2 linked regions of the Candidatus Puniceispirillum marinum IMCC1322 genome follow. The protein of the gene in region 2 interacts with the protein of the main gene of each other region in a pairwise test. Links are inferred from orthologs where the notes say so. Each region holds a gene or a part of one and is shown on either strand. Other genes may lie near its edges.

Region 1 (7,821 bases), 1.1 Mb from region 2 along the record:
GCTTCGTGGTCGTGTGGGACGGGGCGCAGATAAATCAAGCTGTATTCTGGTTTATGCCCCCCCGATCAGCGATACATCAAAAACAAGGCTGACGGTCATGCGTGATACCGAAGACGGCTTTGTGATTGCAGAAGAAGACTTAAAATTACGCGGTCCTGGTGAATTTCTGGGGCAACGTCAATCTGGCGTCCCCGAATTCATCCTTGCTGATCTTGGCGCTCATGCTGATCTGCTTTCACTAGCCCGAACCGAAGCGCGCCGCATGGCCACTGATGGCACCGCTTTGACCTATAGCGATATGTTACTAAGCCTGTTTGAACGTGATAGCGCTGTTCGCTATCTTGCCGCAGGATAGGGTTGGCACCACAATCAGCCACCCAATCAAATGCAGCAATCAAACATAAGCCATCATCAAGCTATAATGTCGCGTTTTAACGGTTCTTGGGCGCGGCTTTCTTGGGCGCGGCTTTCTTGGTCACGGCTTTCTTGGTCACGGCTTTCTTGGGTGTGGTTTTCTTGGTCACGGCTTTAGCTGTGGTTTTTTTAACCGCCACTTTCGCAGAGCCAGTCTTTTTCATGCTTGCCTTTTTAGGTGCGGCTTTTGTAGACGCCGCTTTCTCGGCTATTGGCTTGCCACCACTGCGGTCAGGCGGTGTCACAATGCCTCCAGACACCACCATCTTGACAGCTTCTTCAACTTCCATCTCCAGAAATATGACTTCCTTTTTAGGACAGAACAGCAAAAACCCTGATGTTGGGTTAGGTGTTGTCGGGATAAAGACATTGACCATATCATGATCAATCAACGTATCGACCTCACCTTTGGTATTGCCCGTAACAAACCCGATAACCCACAACTCCTTACGTGGATATTCAACCAGCACAACTTCGCGAAACGCGTCTGATTGGGCTGAAACAACCGTTTCCAGTATCTGTTTAGTTGCCCCGTAAATGGATCGTACAACCGGCATACGGTTCAACAGTGATTCGCCAAAACTAATTAGCCAGCGCCCCATGAAGCCGGCAGCCAACGCGCCAATAACTGTGATCAGCGCGACCCCGATCAACAATCCAATACCTGGAATCTCGCTATAGGCTGTCTCGGCAAAATGCGGCAGTAAATTAGCCACTTGTCCATCAATGATCTCAATTGCTGACCAGGTAATGTAAATCGTCAGCAAAACTGGCGCTGTAACAACCAGCCCAGTGAAAAACCATGATCTAATGCGCCCCATCTTAATCCCCTATTTGATCTATATAAACAGCTTCAAGACGTGTTCACACAGTAATATATTTAATAAATTACGACCTTCAGAAACATCATTGCTATATAAAAAACAACTTTAAAACATAAAAATATTACAAAGTGCTTACAATTTGTTATTCAGCTTGGTCAGACTGCTAACGACTGTTACGATGGCTACATGTCTAAAGCAAGCACCGAATTTGAACATCTCGTAAAAATCATGGCTCGTCTGCGCAATCCTGAAAACGGATGTCCGTGGGATGTGAAACAGACTTTCGAAACCATTGCCCCTTATACGATCGAAGAAGCTTATGAAGTGGCGGATGCTATACATAACGGTACGCGCGAAGATATCCGCGACGAGTTAGGCGATTTATTACTACAGGTTGTTTTTCACGCTCGCATAGCCGAGGAAGAAGGTTGCTTTAACGTGGCAGATGTTGCCCGCAGCGTCAGCGATAAAATGATTAGTCGTCACCCTCATGTCTTTGGTGATGAGACAAAATCTGACAGCCCTCCTGCACAAGCGCAATCACATGATGCAGAGAGGCAAAAAATAAACTGGGAAGATATTAAAGCTACCGAGCGTGCGCAGAAAGGCAAAAACGGTGTGCTTGACGATGTGGCTGTCGGACTACCGCCAATGTTACGCGCCCTCAAGCTACAAAAACGTGCCGCCCGTGTTGGCTATGACTGGGATCATATCAATGATGTATTCGCTAAAATGGTTGAGGAGACGGACGAGTTAAAAATTGAGTTAGCTGCAGACGAACCAGATCATGATGCTATCAAAGATGAAATTGGCGATATTCTGTTTGTTGCTATAAATCTTGCTCGCAAAGCCGGTGTTGATCCCGAAACGGCCTTAATGGGGTGCAATAAAAAATTTGAGCGTCGCTTTAGGTATATAGAAGAACAAGTTGACAAAAATGGGAAAAATATCAACACTATACCTTTAGGTGAGATGGAATCATTTTGGCAAGATGCCAAAAAAAGTGAGACAAAATAAAGATGACTACCGCCCAACTCATTGCCTTTAACATTGCCCTTTTGGTAGCACTTGCCAGTCCGGGTCCGGCATTTTTGGTGTCTGTGCGCACCACCTTAACCGCTGGCACCAGATCGGGAATCATGCTTGGTTTTGGACTTGGGCTGACCGCAGCATTTTGGACATTGCTGGCATTGCTTGGGCTGGAAAGTATTTTCTTTCTGGTGCCATGGGCTTATACAACGGCGAAGATTTGTGGAGCCCTATATCTTTTCTATATCGCGCTGATCACATGGCGACATGCCACGTCTCCTATTCAAAACAATGCCCGAACGCTTATCAATGCCTTCAGAGATGGTGTCCTGATCAACCTGTCGAACCCAAAATCAGTTCTGTTTGCCGCTGCCATACTGATTGTCATTTTTCCAGCAAATATGGCAGCTTGGGAGATAGGGTTTATTGTTATAAATCACCTGGCTATAGAAGTTACTTTTTATACGATCCTTGCTTACGTGATGAGCACCCAAACCATTCGAACAAGTTATTTGCGGGCTAAAATATATCTTGATCGAGGTGCCAGCGTCATTCTCGTGTCACTTGGTCTTAGCCTCTTATTCCAGAAAAACGACTAGTCATAATGGTGTGCTTGCAACCGATGATGTCTTACAGCTATTCGCCACGCCATATTTCACGATTAAGCTGATCCCAAATGGTTTTGGACGCGGCCACCATAAAAGCTTCGTTATAGGCGGCGTTAAACGGTCGCCCATCAACCGACATGCCTGCATGTGCGCCTGCCTCACGGCATAAGAGATCAACCGGGGCATGATCCCATGGCGTACAAGTCCCGTGCATAATGAAATGGATATCACCACCGGCAAGTTTCATCGCCAACACCCCAGCGCACCTTAAAGAAATCCGGTTTTCAAAGTGCTTCAACCGGTCAATAAATTCACCTCGAAATGGTTGTTTAAGAAATTTGGTACTTCCCTCACCTACAAGTTGCTCAATATCAGGAAGCGTGTCACTGACCGAAAGGCGGACTATATCACGACCATCGATCCTGAAAGCGCCAGCGCCAGCCTTTGCATAATACAGCACCTCCTTCAACGGGTGCCACAGCCATGTTTGCTGAGGGATACCATCTTCCAATAAAGCAACCATCATACAGAAATGGTCTTTGCCATGAACAAAATTATGGGTGCCATCAACCGGATCAACTGTCCAGACGGTGCCGCGACCGGCCTGATCACGTAGTGCTGGGCTTTTGGCGACAGCTTCTTCACCTACACATACCCCTTGTTTCAAGGCAAGCAGACGGGGGGTCAGCCATTCTTCGGCTTCACGGTCTGCTACCGTAACCAGATCATCGGGTCCGGACTTGGTATCTATCTGCCCAGCCACAAGATTCCGGTAACGCGGAAGCACAAGTTCGGCGGTAGCCTGTTGCATCAATTGGGCAACCTGCTGGGCAAAACTATCAAAAACGGTCATTAAAAAACTCTTTATGGGTTAGAAGATACCAAAGGTCTGACTCAGCCTTGATCGGGGGTAGTCTCATCCGTATCTTCAAAACCCTGAAGATGAACAGGAACAGATGGCATGATCGTTGAAATGGCATGTTTATAAACCAGCTGAACATGTTGATCACGCTTAAGCAGAATTGAAAAATTGTCAAACCAGGTGATAACACCCTGAAGCTTAACTCCGCTAACCAGAAAAACGGTTACCGGTGAATGTGATTTACGGATGTTGTTGAGAAACACTTCCTGAAGATTTCGGCTCTTATCTGCGGCCATTTTTCCCTCCCTTTTTTTTCAACTTACCCTCTTGGGCATGACTTCACAATGCCATGTCACGCGATAACCGGCATTTATGTCTAATTTTTGGAGGTAAAATGTGATTAGAAGAAATCTAGCCGCACGGATAGCATCTTTTCAACCTGAACGATCTTTCCACGTTCGGCAAAGATAATCACCGTATCACCAGCCTCGATCACACTATCACCGCGGGCGGCAATAACTTGTTCATCCCTTACAATACCACCGATTGAAATGCCCTTTGGTATTTTGGCTGTCCGCAAAGGCTTGCCGACCAGCAAAGATGAGGGCAAGGCCTCGGCTTCAAGCACTTCACCAAGATCTTCAATAATCGGGTGCACATCACGGATACGGCCACGGCGCACATGCTCGAGAATTGACGAAACTGTAATTTGTGATGGATTAATCACCGCATCGACACCCAGAGTCCCCACCAGCGGAATAAAGCCAGGCATATTCACCAATGCCACCGCATGTTTGGCTCCCGTGCGCTTGGCCAACAATGCCGACAAGATATTGACCTCGTCATCTTCAGTCACTGACACAAAGGTCTCGGTTGTATGTACACCGGCTTCTTTAAGGATCGACTCATCAAGGGCGTCACCATGAATAATGCCCGTGCCTTGTAATTCTTCGGCAAGTTCACGCGCCCTGTTATTATCCATTTCGATAAGTTGCACCTGTGTATTTGAAAAATTGGTTGCAATCTCGCGCGCCAGCATCAAACCAATATTACCACCACCCGCAATCACCACAGATCTGGCCTCGGGTTCTTCATGCCCAAAGGCAGCCATCGCCCGATCAAGATGTGCACTGTCACAGACAAAATAAATACGATCACCGGCATGCATTTCTTCAACGCCACGTCGGGGCAGAATCACGGCATTATCCCGAATGATACACAATACTGTCATGGCAAGGTCTGGAAACAGATTGGTCAGATGCCGCAAGGGCGTATCACGAACTGGACTATCCTCGGTACACACCACCCCTACCAGATTCATTTTGCCATCACATAGATTTTTAATGTCAAAAGCACCTGGTACGCGTAATTGATTGCTGATAGACGCCGATACTTCTGCTTCCGGCGAGATGATATGATCAATTGGCAGATGCGCTGGACTATAGAGGTCGGCATAATTCTCATCGAGATAGGAGCTTCCTCTGATACGGGCGATTTTCACCGGCGTATCGAAAATAGTATGCGCCACCTGGCACGCGACCATATTGACTTCATCAGACTCTGTCACCGCGATCAATAATTCGGCATCACGCATGCCAGCTTCATTCAGTCTTTCCGGATGCGAGGCTACACCAATCACACCAGTCACATCATGCTGGTCAGTAATGCGCTGAATATTTTCGGCGGACGCATCAACAACGGTGACATCATTCTGTTCTTCAGCCAGATGCCCTGCAATAGCGCTTCCCACAAGCCCAGCACCACAAATCACGATTTTCACGAGGTTGCCCCCTTTTCACTGTCTATGGTATGCGCGACAACTGCATGTTCTGCCGCCTCCATATTATCTATGTTCAGCGCTTTCAACTTTCGATGCAATGCAGACCGCTCCATACCGACAAAATTGGCCATTCGCGAAATATTCCCATCAAACCGGCGCAATTGCGTGGCCAGATAAACCCGTTCAAAATCTTCTCGCGCATTCCGCAACGGTAATGAGAACATTTCATCAAGCCCTGACCGCGAACTGCCACGGGGTATATTCTGAATATCTGCCGGAAGCAAGCTTAGCCCTACCGGTTCACGCCGATCAGGCGGTGCCAGAATCAACATGCTTTCGATGGTATTGTGAATTTGCCGCACATTACCAGGCCATTCATAGCCTTGCATAGCCGCCAACACTTCATCGGACAGCTTGATCGGTGCCACGCCAAGACGGTCAGCGATCTTCTTGACAAAATGCTTGGCCATAAGCGGAATATCTTCACGCCGTTCTGATACTGGCGCGACATTTAACGACACCACGCCCAGCCGATAGTAAAGATCCTCACGCAATCGCCCAGCCTGAATTTCAGTAACCAGATCACGGCTTGACGCCGAAATCACCCTGACATCGACAACCACTTCTGCGTTACCACCAACCCGACGGAATCTCTGTTCGGTAACAGCACGAACAATCTTGCCTTGCGTTTCCAGCGGCAAATCACAGATTTCATCAAAATAGAGCGTACCTTCATGGGCTTGCTCGAACAGCCCGACTATACGGCGGCTTGCTTGCATGCTTTCCGACCCAAACAACTCCGCATCGACGCGTTCGGGTGCCAAACGTGCACAATTAGCAACAACAAACCGGCCATCTCGGCGCTGCGACTGGTCATGTATGACCCTTGCCGCCAACTCCTTGCCACTTCCACCTGGTCCATTGATGATCACACGACTTGCCGTTGGGGCAATTTTGCTGATCGCCTGACGTGTTACACGCATCGCCTGCGAGTTACCAATCAGTTCGGGCGCCATATCTTCACTGATGCGGGTTCGTAATTCGGCATTCTCCTGCGTCAGGCGCGCAGCTTCAAGCGCGCGCTCAACCATCAAAACAAGACGGTTTTCTTTAAATGGCTTTTCGATGAAGTCATAGGCACCTTGGCGTATCGCCTGAACGGCTGTTTCGATTGTGCCATGCCCCGAAATCATCAAGACCGGCAAATCAGGATAAACCCCCTTTGTCCATTCCAGCAATTGCAGACCATCCATATCAGAATCACGCATCCAGATATCGAGAATGGCCAGCACAGGTGGCCGACTCAACAGAATATTACGCGCTTCATCTGCATTGGCAGCTGTCTTCGACTGATAGCCCTCATCTTCCAGTGTCATGCTGATAAGCGAGCGAATGTCACGTTCATCATCAACAATCAGAATTTCACCAGCCATATCTAACGTCCCAGATTCTTGCCGCCACTTTGGGCATCATTATCACTTGGAAAGGTCAGCACAATAACGGCGCCACCTTGATCATCATTTTTCAGTGCAAGCGTCCCGTTATGATCCTGCACAATTTTTGAGACAATCGCGAGACCTAGCCCGGTTCCCTTCTCGCGTGTTGTCACATAGGGTTCCAGCAAATCATCCAAATTCATATCAGGAAAGCCGGGTCCATTATCTTTGATAACAACTGTAATTTCACCATCACCATAGGTTAGCGATATGTATATTTGCGGTGTGGCAACATTATGTTCGCGCAAACTGTCTTTGGCATTTTGCAGCAAATTGGTAATTGCCTGACGCAACAGACCGGCATCACCCATGATTATGAATGACACATCGTCATCATGTTCATAGCTATAGGACACATCATCGCTGGCGAACAGATCAATCTGACCTTCCACCAATTCATCAAGCTTTACCGGTTCCATCGTCGGTTGCGGCATACGGGCAAATGATGAAAATTCGTCAACCATGCGGCCTATATCGTCAACCTGACGTGAAATAATCGTCACATATTCCTCAAACCGTTCCGCTTCTATGGCATCCTTGGGTTTGAATTTTCGCCGCAATCTATCCGAGGCCAGTTGAATAGGCGTTAATGGATTCTTGATTTCATGCGCGATGCGGCGCGCAATATCAGCCCATGCGGCTTTGCGCTGCGCGGTTAGCAGATCGGTTACATCATCGAATGTTACGACATAACCGATAATCCGGTCATCAACCAGTTCGCTGGCGATACGGGAACGCAAGGTCAAACGACTTGTGGGACGCTCTAAAACCACTTGATCTTCCATAAAACGGCGTCTTTTCTGCCCAA
Region 2 (7,577 bases):
TACAATCACCCAGGTACCATCATCATGGCGGGTTATATCGACGCCAAGAGCGCGCATGGCATCGGCGGTTGCCAGCACATCAGCACCTTCTAGCAAGCCAGTTACCTTGGTCGTGCCGATAGCCAAGCTACCAAGTATCAAAGATCGATGTGACATCGATTTATCGCCAGGCACATCAATTATGCCAGCAAGATTGTCTGTTCTTTGTGATGATAAACTAAGATTTGTCTGCATCGACATGTCTTTATCCTGCGGCCAAATAAGGGGTTGATAATGTGCTTTCATGGCACAGTTTGCCATCTCAGTGTTAAGCAAAGCATCATATAGCATCATGTTTACGTGTGACGCAAATATGGCCGCATAGATCACGACAAAAATATAAATTTCTGATCAGCATGGAAATTGTGTTTAGAAACATGTGAACGTTTCAGTTCACGCTGTTTAGGCAAGAAGTAATAAAAATGCCGGATGATTAAAAATTTGTTTTGACAGGCTCAGTAAATTGTATCAAATCCGTAGTTCAAAATTTGTGTGACCACCTGTAATAAAATATGCAAAGGGTAAGTAGGAATGGCTAAAGCAGATCTTGGAATAAAGCGTGCTTGTTTGTCATGCGGTATGAAATTCTATGATTTCAAAAGAACACCTATTATTTGCCCTGGTTGTTCCACTGAATTCAGTATTGAAAATTTACTTACCAGCCGCAAAGGGCGAAGCGCTGTAAAGTCGGCTGCTAGCAGAGTGCAAACAGCAAAGCTGGATGATGTGGAAGATCAGGATGAAAACATCCATGATGATGATGAAGATGGTGATGAAGCCAATACTGGGCAAGCTACTGGCATTGGTGTAGATGACGAAACTCTTGATTATGAAGAGGAAGATAACGCCGCCGAAGACGCTGATGGGCCAGGCATCATTCAGGATGAAATCACCGAAGATGATGAGTTGCTTCCAAATCTTGACGATGGAGATGAGAACTAGCACCTTTTTTTCTGATTTATCAGATGAATTACGTGTGTTTGCTAAATTTTGCTTGCGCCAACACCGGCGCCTGCGATACACATGCGCGGCCGCAAGCAGTTGCGGCAAACATGATTTGGATTAGGGGCTATAGCTCAGCTGGGAGAGCGCTACAATGGCATTGTAGAGGTCAGCGGTTCGATCCCGCTTAGCTCCACCAAATCACCTAAACAAAACCCCGTCTCAGCCCTTATAAGCTGATTCGGGGTTTTGTTTTGGCAACATGCTGTCTTTAAATGAATATGGATTATGCTGCTTTGGATTGCGTGATGTTTTGAATGGCCATCAACGCTTCAGCTGCGGTCTGCGCTGCACGCAGTTTGGAACAGTTTGTCGCCTTACGAAGCACCTGTGAAACGGATGATAGCATCTGAAGTTGAGCTTGATCACTAGCTTCTGGGCCAATCACCAGGCAGGCAATGTCAACATCTCGCCCATCAGCGGCGTCGAAGGCGACGGGGCTATCAAGAATAGCCATCACAGCGATTGGCTCATCAACAGAATTGATCGCGGCATGCGGGATAGCCACGCCATTACCCACACCCGTACTACCAAGTCGTTCACGCTTCATCACCGCCGCACATAAATCGCGTGATTCGATTTTATGCGCTTTGGCAGCCTCGGCACATAACGCTTCGATCAGGTGTTTCTTGCTGTTCACTTTGAGACCAACAAGTATCTGTTGCTGCTCGATAAAACTACCGTCTGTCATTTAAAAACCTGTCTAGGTGCAAAGCGGCTATGAGCCTGTCAAAAACATATAAAAATTTGTTTATCTGGATCGTCAGGGGTGCCAGAAGTCGCGCAACCTAGTAGTGCCAAAGTTTCCTGTCAAGACTATGTTTTGAAATCTTCACACAAGAAGGATAATTGATCTTAATGCTAGCGGCTAAAGCGTTCGCCAAGATAGACTTCACGGACACCGCTATGCTGAACAACTTCTTCAGGACTGCCTTCCATCATGACAGCGCCATCATGGATGATGTAGGCACGGTCAACAACATCGAGCGTCTCACGGACATTATGGTCGGTAATCAGGACACCGAGCCCATGGTCCTGAAGCTGGCGGATAAGGCCGCGGATTTCTCCCAACGCTATGGGGTCAATGCCAGCAAGTGGCTCGTCAAGCAGCAGAAATGTTGGACGTGCGGCTAAAGCACGAGCAATTTCAAGCCGTCGCCGCTCGCCGCCGGATAGATTGATAGACGGGGTGTTGCGAAGATGCGTAATGCCAAATTCAGCCATCAGATCATCAAGCATTGATGCACGATCAGTTTCTGGTTCATCCAGTGTTTCAAGCACGGCTAGAATATTCTGTTCGACGGTTAGACCACGAAATATGCTTGATTCTTGTGGCAGATAACCAATGCCGAGCCGGGCCCGTTGAAAGACCGGCATATTCGTCACATTCTGGCCGTCAATTTGAACGCTACCTTCGTCCGCTGCCAGCAACCCTGCCAGAATATAAAAGGTTGTGGTTTTGCCAGCACCATTTGGCCCTAACAGGCCAACAGCCTCACCACGCTGTAAGCTAAGTGTAACATTGCGAACAACGCGCCGCTGATCAAAGCTTTTGCCTATACCCGTTGCCTGCAAACCAGCATTCTGATTTACCAGCCGTGGTGCTGATGGGGGAAACCCATCTTGGTTAGACCATTTATCCATTATGTGGAACCTTTAAGCACATACCCAAAATCATTTTGTTATTGAACCATAATGCCGGTCACGCGTCCACCCTGACCATCAGATAGAAGCCGACTGACACCACTATTAAAATCAACTTCAGCCCGCGACCCACGCATGACATTCTGGCCTTCGATCAGTTCAACATTACCTGTCAGTATGGCAATGGAGGTGTTGAAATCGTAATTAACCTTGTCGCCAGTAGCTGTCTGGTTATCGACAGTACGTACATAGGCATTGCCGATGGCATCAAGCGTTTGCAGGTCGCCGTTTTCATTGGTAAAGGCGATAATTTCATCACCAGAAATGACACGCCCATCATCGGCTGTATAATTAGCTTTGCCAATGCCATTGATTTTTGCTTTTGTGGGGTTGGACTCGTCATAGATAATCTTTTTAGTTGCTGTCATGACGCCACGTGGGCTGGTGACTTTTGCATTTTTGCCAAACACCGAATAAGTGCTGGATACGAGATCATAGACAAGCCGTGCGCCAGTTGCGGTATTTTCACCATCAATAAAAAAAACATTACCCGTTGCGGTCATCAAATTGATTTCGCGCCCAGCTTGTTCCGGATCATAATTTGCTTCTAGACGATCTGCCGAGATACGCATATCACGTTGCACGGCTATGGCATCGCCCTCGGCTAGATAAAGCCCTTTATTCTGATCCCATTCCAGAAAATCTGAGGCTTCAATCGTGACCGGTGCGGTTTGGGTCTCGGCTTGTTTGTCTTGTGCATTGGCTATTGATAACAGTCCGGGACTCATGACAAGCAGCAACGCAAATAGCGCAAAATGTCGCAATAAAAAATTTAAAACCTTCATAACATATCCTGTTCATGCACTGACTGGGGCTTTGCCAGATTAGTTGATTGTCTTCACATTATGCAAAACCATTTTACTTGTACCACCAAACATCATGACGTTTCCATGATCGGTGACGCGAATATTCTGTCCCGTTATGTGCGCGTCAGGTGAAACAACTTCGACAGGCAAATCGGATTGCATTTCACCAGCATCGATATTGGCGCTTAACGCCTCGGTTGTCATAATCACGTTTTGTTTTGTTTGCTTAAGAACAACCATGCCTGTGAGATCGACTAGATTATCAGTTTGCGAAAACGCACCATTCAATGCTGAAATATTTATACGACCCCCGTCAGACTGGGTAATAAAGCCTGTGGGTTCAGATAGTTGGATAATGCCACTGCCATTATTTTGTTCAACAGCGTTTGTGGCGTTGATTTCATAGGTCTTGCCTGTTTTTGTCGTGCCTTTATAACGTGCGCCAGTCAATTGTGTGCCGCCATCATCAGCCACTTCGATATTGGCAATACTGACGCGGACATCACTGGTTTTGGTATAAAGACCCAACCATCCTACAGCGGCAGCAAGCGTCGTTAATCCGGCGCCGGTTAAAAGAACGCTAGGGCGCAAGAGGGTGGATTTTTTAGCAGACGAAGCGCGCTTTTTTGGCGTAAAGCGCGTAAGCTTCTTGTCGTATGTATCATTATTATCAGATGCCATTCAAAGTCCTCTGAATTCCCTAATGACCATAAGATGACTTAGTAAAATTACTTAATGGTGGAAGATATCCACATCACCAAAGCCAATTAGATCAAGTTGTGCACGCTCAGGCAAAAAGCCAAAACAGGCATTGGCCAGCGCCATGCGGTTTTCACGCTCAAGCATATATGAGAGTTTTTCGCGGATCGCATGAAGATATAAAACATCGCCAGCCGCATAATTCTGCTGATCAATGGTCAGGGTTTCAGCACCCCAATCTGATGATTGTTGCTGTTTGGAAATATCAATCTGCAACAGCTCGCGGCATAATTCTTTGAGCCCATGTCGGTCAGTATAGGTGCGGGCTAGTTTTGAGGCGATTTTAGTGCAGTAAATATCGCCTTCGACAGCGCCGATATAATGGATCAGAGCGGCGAGATCAAAACGCGCAAAATGGAATAATTTGGTTACCGCAGGGTCAGCAAGTAAAGCCGCTAGAACAGGGCTTGGCTTGGCTGGCTGAGCAATCTGAACCAGATGCGCATTGCCGTCACCACTAGATAATTGCACCAGACACAAGCGATCACGCTGGGTTTTCAAACCCATTGTTTCGGTATCTATAGCGACAATCGAACCGAGGTCAATATCGGCAGGTAGATCGTCTTTATAGATGTTAACGGCCATCGCTATTACCTGCCTCGTTCTGCATTAATTATTCCGGCTGGATATTTCTGAATCAGTATGCGGATACAGATACCAACTGTAAATGGTGCCCAGGAGAAGACTCGAACTTCCACGACCTTGCGGCCACTGGCACCTGAAGCCAGCGCGTCTACCAATTCCGCCACCTGGGCATTTATCAACATCATTATTCTGCTGCGAATAAGTGCGAGAGAATAGTCTTAAAAGCCTAACTGTCAAACAATTTCCCCGAGGATAGGCTGGATTTTGACGGTATAATGACAGCTTTTGTTTTTCATTGCTTTTCTGCACCGGTTTTTGCTTGTTGCTTTGGCTCTCGCCATTGTACATATGGGGGATAGACCATTTTCAGCGCGCATGGGTTTATAATATAGCAGAGCACTAGCCTGTCAAAATGGCTAAAGTGATTAAATTCAAGAGTGATGATATGCAAAAGACAGTGACAGTAATTGGTGGTTCAGGCTTTATCGGGCGCGCTACGGTTGAAATGCTGGCGCGTGCTAAAATGCGTGTCATTGTTTTATGCCGGAATGCTGAGCGCGCCAAATATCTAAAGCCGATGGGTGATGTTGGTCAGATCACACTGGTATCAGGCGATGCATTAAATGATGAAACACTGGCCTCGGTTATAAAGCCAGCTGATGCGGTCATTAATTTTGTGGGTATTCTTGCGGAAACAGGTAGCCAGCGCTTTGAGGCCCTGCAGGGTGAATTGCCAGGCAAGATTGGCATGCTGGCGCGTCAAAATGATGTAGCTGATGTTGTACATATTTCGGCCATCGGTGCGGATGCGGACTCCCCTAGTCTGTATGCGCGTACTAAAGCAGCTGGCGAAGCAGGCTTGCATAACGAATTTCCAGATGCCGTTATTCTGCGCCCGTCAATTGTTTTTGGCCCCCGTGACGGTTTCTTTAACCGCTTTGCTAATATGGCGTTGACGGCACCAGCCTTGCCATTGCCTGGGGGTGGTACGATGCGGATGCAGCCGGTTTATGTTGGGGATGTTGTCGCCGCCATTGAAGCCAGCATTGGTATAGGCAAGACAAAGATAAATCCGCGTGGCAAGTTTTTTGAACTAGGCGGCCCTGATATCTATTCATTTCGGCAGTTGATGGAAATCACCTTACTGCAAATTCGCCGTCGGCGTTTGCTGATACCTGTGCCACTGAGCTTGATGTCTTTTGGCGCTATCTTTGCTGGGTTATTGCCATCACCGCCCATTACGGTCGATCAGGTCAAGCTATTGAAGATCGACAATATTGTTGCCAAGAATGCTCTTGGTTTGGCGGCTATGGGTATCACGCCGACCAGCATGGATGCGATTTTGCCAAGCTATCTTGCACGGTTTCGTCCGGGTGGCCAGTTTTCGCGCTGATTTTAATGTGAAGTGATACCAGACAATGACTGGCTATGCGATCATATGATTCTGGATTGCCCATAGCAAAACGGCACCAAGAATCAGCCGGTAATATACAAAAATATTGAAATTGGCGCGCGCTAGCCACGCCATCATTGCCCGCATGGCAAGGAACGCCATCAGACCCGAAAGCAAAGCCACCAGCGCCGCGTCGCTTCCCAGCGCGAGATCGCCATCTTTGATCAGATCATGGGTTTTAAGAATGCCTGCGCCAGCGATCGTTGGCAAAGACAACAATAATGAAAACCGTGCCGCGGTAATGCGGTCAAAGCCTAACATCCGCGCCGCTGTCATGGTGACACCTGAACGCGATGCACCGGGAATCAGCGCGCAAATCTGTGTCAGGCCAATGAATATGGCAGATGAAAAACGCACATCATCCATATTCTTTAGCGCCACTCCATAGCGATCCGCACCCCACAACAGCATCGCAAAGAGCAGATTTGACCATGCCAGCGTTTCAATCATTGTTAGCCAGTTCCAGTTGGCATAATTGACATAAAACCCCGCACCAATAACAGGTATTGTGGCTGCCATCAGCATCAGACCAAAACGGGCATCATTTGGGTTATGTTTACCAAAACTAAGGATGCCGATGATGATGCGTGTAATGTCAGCGCGCAAAAAAAACAGAACCGCAAAGAAGGTGCCAACATGCGCGGCGACATCGATTGTTCGTCCTTGATAGGGCTGGTCGGTTAGAACCGGAATCAAAACCAGATGCCCGGAAGATGATATGGGCAGAAATTCAGTTACGCCCTGTACAAGTGCTACAAGAATGATCATAAAAATGGGCATTGGTTAAGGCTTCTCTATTTTATGGCCATATCTGCTCATAATGGCGGTCTGAAACGCAATTGCAGAGTAATCGACCCGGCCGCACCGGACTTTCATGTTTGTTCTTATCGAATTTGCCTTTATTTCGCAACTCACCACCGCTGTTATCATAATAGTACCGTATTGAGACTAAATTAAAGAATATCAAGGCTAATTACCTACATTGCTTGACGATTTGTCAAATACTAGGTATAAAAAGGTAACAATCATTGACTTTTTATTCTGCGGCGTACGCTGTCACAGCGTGGCGCCCGATTGTGTCGGAATTACAGGAGGCAGAGATGTCATCAAAAATGTTGAAATTTGTGGTAACTGAAAAAGCCATGCCGTCAAAGCGCAAGGCCGATGCCCGGGTTGCCGATTTTGACGAAATCTATGACGATTTCAATGTAGAGGCAGCTGAAACCCAA

Evidence for each region.
Region 1: the proteins of SAR116_RS06360 (region 2) and trkA interact in binary tests that used the Escherichia coli proteins (3 or more experiments, as listed by UniProt). The link is inferred for Candidatus Puniceispirillum marinum IMCC1322 from one-to-one orthologs.

The regions. Positions count from the first base shown.
Region 1 is NC_014010.1:230,610-238,430, reverse strand. The notes cover bases 3,328-6,327. They hold trkA (Trk system potassium transporter TrkA), read right to left. Parts: upstream 5,518-6,327; coding sequence 4,138-5,517; downstream 3,328-4,137. Other genes in these bases: ntrX (nitrogen assimilation response regulator NtrX), read right to left, coding at 5,514-6,327; hfq (RNA chaperone Hfq), read right to left, coding at 3,770-4,033; SAR116_RS01145 (inositol monophosphatase family protein), read right to left, coding at 3,328-3,728. Also shown: ATP-dependent DNA helicase RecG, read left to right, coding at 1-355; SAR116_RS01160 (DUF502 domain-containing protein), read right to left, coding at 432-1,235; mazG (nucleoside triphosphate pyrophosphohydrolase), read left to right, coding at 1,425-2,255; SAR116_RS01150 (LysE family translocator), read left to right, coding at 2,258-2,866; more of SAR116_RS01145, read right to left, coding at 2,904-3,327; more of ntrX, read right to left, coding at 6,328-6,950; SAR116_RS01125 (sensor histidine kinase NtrY-like), read right to left, coding at 6,953-7,821. UniProt on the Escherichia coli protein: Part of the constitutive potassium transport systems TrkG and TrkH. May regulate the transport activity of TrkG and TrkH systems. Binds to NAD(+) and NADH.
Region 2 is NC_014010.1:1,362,907-1,370,483, reverse strand. The notes cover bases 1-2,756. They hold SAR116_RS06360 (PTS sugar transporter subunit IIA), read right to left. Parts: upstream 1,733-2,756; coding sequence 1,268-1,732; downstream 1-1,267. Other genes in these bases: SAR116_RS13245 (LptA/OstA family protein), read right to left, coding at 2,724-2,756; lptB (LPS export ABC transporter ATP-binding protein), read right to left, coding at 1,903-2,685; SAR116_RS06370 (TIGR02300 family protein), read left to right, coding at 571-981; aroA (3-phosphoshikimate 1-carboxyvinyltransferase), read right to left, coding at 1-240. Also shown: more of SAR116_RS13245, read right to left, coding at 2,757-3,530; LPS export ABC transporter periplasmic protein LptC, read right to left, coding at 3,570-4,232; SAR116_RS06340 (ribonuclease D), read right to left, coding at 4,284-4,895; SAR116_RS06330 (complex I NDUFA9 subunit family protein), read left to right, coding at 5,308-6,288; SAR116_RS06325 (undecaprenyl-diphosphate phosphatase), read right to left, coding at 6,322-7,128; SAR116_RS06320 (NAD(P)-dependent oxidoreductase), read left to right, coding at 7,449-7,577. UniProt on the Escherichia coli protein: Seems to have a role in regulating nitrogen assimilation.